One region of the Iodobacter sp. CM08 genome, then DNA from elsewhere that is predicted to be linked to it. Evidence: riboswitches for the same ligand, from Rfam matches in the RefSeq annotation. Region 1 holds a riboswitch; the other holds the start of a gene.

Evidence for each region. A riboswitch is a leader RNA that binds a small molecule or an ion and turns the genes downstream of it on or off. The one in region 1 is predicted to bind thiamine pyrophosphate.
Region 2: linked by a shared signal. The riboswitch ahead of thiM (hydroxyethylthiazole kinase) and the one ahead of thiC (phosphomethylpyrimidine synthase ThiC) in region 1 are both predicted to bind thiamine pyrophosphate.

What each region holds. Positions count from the first base shown of each region.
Region 1 is NZ_JAWQUO010000015.1:71,148-74,260, forward strand. It holds gene R6242_RS10445 (rhodanese-like domain-containing protein) at 1-258, opposite strand, end outside; gene R6242_RS10450 (protein-L-isoaspartate O-methyltransferase) at 313-966, opposite strand; TPP riboswitch at 1,385-1,486, shown strand; gene thiC (phosphomethylpyrimidine synthase ThiC) at 1,521-3,113, shown strand, end outside.
Region 2 is NZ_JAWQUO010000016.1:35,417-38,529, reverse strand. It holds gene R6242_RS10930 (response regulator) at 1-1,053, shown strand, start outside; TPP riboswitch at 1,128-1,222, shown strand; gene thiM (hydroxyethylthiazole kinase) at 1,253-2,074, shown strand; gene thiE (thiamine phosphate synthase) at 2,071-2,712, shown strand; gene thiD (bifunctional hydroxymethylpyrimidine kinase/phosphomethylpyrimidine kinase) at 2,966-3,113, shown strand, end outside.

The DNA of each region.
Region 1 (3,113 bases):
AACATTCGCAAAACCTTGGCGCTCAAGAAAAGAAGCAACTTGATAACTACGCATACCATGATGACAAATCACCACAATCGTGGCTTCTTCATCCAGCTCGCTAAAGCGGCTAGGAATAGTATTCATGGGTACTAATTGGCTGCCATCAATATGGCAAATCTCATACTCCGCCACTTCACGCACATCCAATAACAGCGGATTTGGCCGAGTGGTATCGCTTAGCCATTGGGATAATTCAAGCGGGTTAATCTGTTGCATATAAGCCCTTTATATAAATAACGCGGCCAATCAGGCCGCGCTATTTTCAATTTATTAAAATGCAAATGCCGTTTTTTCTACAGCATTTTTTAAGCGCGGCAAATTATATTCAAACAGCTTATTTTCACTAAAACTGCCTTTTTCCACACAGCTAAACAATGTTGCCGACATAATTGGCAATTCGCCTACCACTGCAATCAAACGCCCACCCACCGCCAACTGATCTTTCAAGCTGGCAGGAACTTCAGCTAAAGAGCCCGTCACGATAATTGCATTAAATGGGCCTTGCTTTTGCGCTGCGGCCAGTGCATCGCCTTGAGTCACCGTGGCATTAATAATACCGGCAGTCGCCAAATTGGCGCGGGCAACATCAACCAGAGCCGCATCAATCTCTACACCATACACATGCGCCACCAAGCCTGCCGCTAGCGCCATCAAATAGCCAGTACCTGCGCCAACAACTAATACCTTATCTGTAATTTGCGGATCGATATCCTGCAATAGCTTAGCTTCCATTTTGGGGGCCAGCATTTGCGAGCCATTCGCCAGCGGCAGCTCGATATCCACAAAGGCCAGCTCTTTTTTATCCGCGGGCACAAACTCTTCGCGCTTAACCGCTAATACACGGTTGAGCACCTTTTGATCCAGCACATCCCATGGGCGAATTTGCTGCTCAACTAATAAATAACGTGCGTTTTCCCAATCCATTTTTATCACCTCAAAGCGAGCCGAGATCAAACCCAGCGTTTGAAAATTTTCGCAATTATCCCACAGACCAAGCTCAGTGTGGCTAATGCACCGTAGATTGCTCGCTAGAAGAGCAAGGATGAGTAACGGATGCTACGCACCAAGGCATTTCGTCCACGAAAAACACTAACTGCACGAAAAAAGCCAAGAACACACATGGGCTTGACTGACGACCTTATCTTTATTTCTGATGAACGACTAAGCTCAGTTGATTGACTCGTCATTCCCACGAAAGCGGGAATCCAGTCCTGCAGCGCTCAAAATTTCTGGATCCCCGCCCCCCCTCGGGGATGACGCCCACTCCCCAGCTCTCCCTGATAAAAATCATCTCACTCCATCTTAAATTTGCGGTTTACTCCATTTTTATATACCTTCACTACTTTATCGCTAGGGGTTCTGCACCAATCATCGGTGTGGATGAGAATTACCCTCTGAACCTGATTCGGTTAATACCGGCGTAGGGAAGCGAGCGGTTGCCCTTATCCCGCTCTCCCCGCGCCCCTGTGGAGTAGAGCATGAACGCAAAAGCCCAGTTTTTAGCATCCACTGCCGTCGTTGACGACGCAGCCATCCAGCCACTCCCCAACTCACGCAAAATTTATGTCACAGGTTCACGTGATGATATTCGTGTGCCTATGCGTGAAATTAGCCAAGCCGATACCCCGCTCCAAATGAGTATCAGCGGCGCAACAGAAAAAAACCCGCCCATCTTTGTTTACGACTGCTCCGGCCCTTACTCCGATCCAGATGCAACCATCGATGTGCGCAAAGGCTTGGAAGCCGTACGAGCTCCTTGGATTAACGATCGAAACGACACCGAGCTGCTCACTCAGCTCACCAGCGATTACGGCCGTATGCGCGAAGCCGATGCCAAATTGGATGAACTGCGCTTTGAGCTAAAACGTCAGCCACGCAAAGCCAAGCTGGGTTCTAACGTCAGCCAAATGCATTACGCGCGTAAAGGCATCATTACCCCAGAAATGGAATACGTAGCGATTCGTGAAAACATGAATCGTGCGGCTTATCTACAAAGCCTGCGGGACAGCAGTCCTACTGGCGAAAAAATGCTGGCCATGATGAATCGCCAGCACAAGGGCGAAAACTACGGCGCCATCATGCCAGATGTAATCACCCCTGAATTTGTGCGCAGCGAAATCGCCTGTGGCCGTGCCATTATCCCCAACAACATCAACCACCCAGAATCCGAGCCGATGATTATTGGCCGTAATTTCTTGGTTAAGATTAACGGCAATATTGGTAACTCTGCCGTCAGCTCCAGCATTAGCGAAGAAGTAGAAAAAATGACTTGGGGCATTCGCTGGGGTGCAGACACCATTATGGATTTGTCCACTGGCAAAAATATCCACGAAACCCGCGAATGGATTCTGCGTAACAGCCCCGTGCCAATCGGTACTGTACCTATTTACCAAGCATTAGAAAAAGTAAACGGCAAGGCAGAAGACCTGACTTGGGAAATATTCAAAGACACGCTGATCGAGCAAGCCGAGCAAGGCGTGGATTACTTCACCATCCATGCTGGCGTATTGCTACGCTATGTACCAATGACGGCAGGCCGTATGACTGGCATTGTCAGCCGTGGTGGCTCGATTATGGCCAAATGGTGTTTAGCGCATCATAAAGAAAACTTTCTTTACACCCACTTTGCCGACATCTGCGAAATCATGAAAGCCTACGATGTGGCCTTCAGCTTAGGCGATGGCCTGCGCCCTGGCTCAATCTGGGATGCCAATGATGAAGCCCAATTAGGCGAGCTAAAAACGCTGGGTGAGCTAACGCAAATTGCTTGGCAGCACGATGTGCAAGTGATGATCGAAGGCCCAGGCCATGTGCCGATGCAATTGATTAAAGAAAATATGGATAAGGAGCTGGAATGGTGCCACGAAGCGCCGTTCTACACCCTCGGACCGCTGACCACCGATATCGCCCCCGGCTACGATCACATCACCTCAGCGATTGGCGCGGCGCAAATTGGCTGGTACGGCACGGCGATGCTTTGCTATGTCACACCAAAAGAGCATTTGGGCCTGCCCAATAAAGATGATGTGAAAGAAGGCATCATTACTTATAAGCTAGCCGCGCACGCAGCG
Region 2 (3,113 bases), on a different contig from region 1:
GTGATGGATGGGCTGGAAGCCACCAAACAAATAAGGCTGTTACCGCAATATGCCAATGTATCCATTGTGGCAATGACGGCGAATGCCATGAAGGCAGACCAAGAGCGATGTATCGCTGCGGGAATGAATGATCACGTTGCCAAACCCATCGAGCCTAATGATCTGTGGTCAGCATTATTGCGCTGGATAAAACCACGGCCTGAAAATGCCAATAAGATGAATGGTGCGGCAACCGTAGCCAACAAATCTTTTGCATTAACCCATAAATTGGAATTGCTAAATATTGCGGGCTTAGATGTGAGTAATGGCCTGCGGCGAGTGCTAGGAAAAGAATCTTTATATTTGGAAATGCTTAGAAAATTTATTCATGGGCAATCCGCAATTATTGCGGAGATTAGCTTGGCCTTAGAGGAAAAAGATTACAGCACTGCCGAGCGCTTATTGCATAGCAGTAAATCCGTAGCAGGCAGTATTGGCGCTACAGAGCTAGCAGAGCTGGCCGCTGAATTAGAAAACGTTATTCGCTACCGCCCAACCGATCCAATGTGTAAGCCTATGCTGGAGGCGTTTTCTTCTGCCTTGGTGAGTTTTTTGGTGGATTTAATTGTGGCATTAGATGGGGTGAAGCTAAGCGGCGATGAGGTGGAGTCTCAGGCGGCTGAAGCGCCTTTGGTGATGGCGGTAGACGATACCCCGATGAATCTGCTGCTGATTGATCGCATGCTAAAAAAAGAATTTCGGGTTGTTACCGCCAATAACGGCTTAGAGGCCCTAGATAGGCTGGCTAAAACACCGCTGCCGCAGCTTATTTTATTGGATATCCTGATGCCAGAAATGGATGGCTATGAAGCTTGTCGGCAAATCAAGGCCAACCCAGCACTTTGCCATATTCCTATTATCTTTATGTCGGCCCGTTGCGAAGCAGAGGATGAGATCTTTGGCATGGAATTAGGCGCGATAGATTATATGACTAAGCCATTGTGCCTGCCTTTGGTGTTAAGCCGAGTGAAAGCGCATTTGGCCATGCAAGCGGTTAAACAAGTCAATAAATAGCCTAGCTACAGACAGTTTGTATTAAAATTTTGATCTTTTATGCTTGTTTGTCCTTGGTTTTATGCGCAAAATGCTTGTCTGACTCGGGGTGCCGTAAGTGAATACGGCTGAGAAATACCCGTGACCTGATCTGGATAATGCCAGCGTAGGGATGTCGGCCATCCTTGATGGGCCGCCTGCGCCTGCCAAGGAACTCAAAATGTCTGACTTGCACACCATCCCGCTTATCCCCCAGTTTTCTTTGCGCCGTGTTGGCGAAGAGCTAGAACGCATGCGCGCCGCAGCGCCCTTGGTGCATTGCTTGACCAATGAAGTGGTGCAATCCATCACCGCAAATGTCTTACTCGCGCTCGGCGCATCCCCTGCCATGATCGTGGCCGAGGTAGAAGTCACCGATTTTGCCGCGATGGCCGATGCGCTATTGATTAATGTCGGCACGCTTTACCCAGCGCGCCTTGCTGTGATGCAAGCGGCGGTAGCGGCGGCCAATACGGCTGGCACGCCTTGGGTGTTAGACCCCGTGGCAGCAGGCGTTTTGGCCTATCGAACCGATGCCTTGCACGCTTTAATGCAAGAAAAACCAGCGGTGATTCGCGGCAATGCCTCAGAAATTATGTGCTTGGCAGGCGAATCCGCTAGCGGCAAGGGCGTAGATAGCACGGCGCATTCGGCTTCTGCCATTGCTGCTGCAAAGCGGCTGGCCCAGCAAACCGGCGCAATTGTGGCGGTAACGGGCGAGGTGGATTACGTTAGCGATGGCGAAGTGACATGGGCGATTCCCTGGGGCCATGTTTTGATGACCCGCGTCGTGGGTACGGGCTGCGCCTTATCTGCCGTGGTGGCGGCTTTTGTGGCGGGTGCGCCTGATCGGCTTGCTGCGGTGGCCGCCGCCTGCGCCGTGATGGCGATTGCTGGGGAGCGCGCCGAATCAGCTTGCGATGGCCCGGGCACCTTTTTGCCCGCATTTTTAGATGCGCTGTATGTCATGCAGCCCGCTCTGTTAAAGGCGGCAGAAGAATGAAACTTTGTTTTGATTTATCGCTTTATTTGGTGCTAGATCCTGATCTATGCGGTGGCGAGCAGGGCATGGTGGCAACCGCTCTGGCCGCAGTGGCAGGGGGCGTGACCATCGTGCAATTGCGCGCACCTAATTGGAAAAAACGCCAGTGGGTGAGTGCCGCTCAGGCGCTTAAAAACGCGCTAGAGCCATTGAATATTCCCTTAATTATTAATGATCATATCGATGTGGCGCTGTTGGTGGATGCCGCCGGTGTGCATGTGGGCCAGCAGGATATCGTGCCAGAGATGGCTCGCCAGCTCATTGGGCCAAATAAAATATTGGGTTTGTCGACCTCTAATGCCGCCCATATTAAAGCTGTGCCACAGGGTTTGGTGGATTACATTGGCGTGGGGCCGGTGTTTGCCACCGGCACAAAATTAGACGCCTCCCCAGTCATCGGCCTAGAAGAATTTGCCACGCTGATGCAAATAAAATCCCTACCTGCCGTAGCGATCGGCGGCATAGGCTTGGGGCGGGTAGCCGGTTTACGTGCGGCGGGGGCGAATGGCGTAGCCGTGGTTTCGGCCATTTGTGGCCAGAACGACCCTCAGCAGGCAGCACAAGCTTTACGAAAGGAAATGGCTGCATATGATTGTTAATGCACTAAGGTTTCCGGGTCTGATTCGGCTTGCTATCTATTTACGCTGTGGTGCCTTGCAGCAGAAGGGAGTGGTCAATGATTGTTAATGCACTAAGGTTTCCGGGTCTGATTCGGCTTGCTATCTATTTACGCTGTAGTGCCTTGCAGCAGAAGGGAGTGGTCAATGATTGTTAATGCACTAAGGTTTCCGGGTCTGATTCGGCTTGCTATCTATTTACGCTGTAGTGCCTTGCCGCAGAAGGGAGTGGCCAATGATTGTTAATGTATTAACGATTGCCGGCTCTGATTCTGGCGGTGGCGCGGGGATTCAGGCCGATTTAAAAACTTTTTCGGCGCTGGGCGCTTATGGCATGAGCGTGATTACCGCGCTCACCGCACAAAATACCCAAGGCGTACACG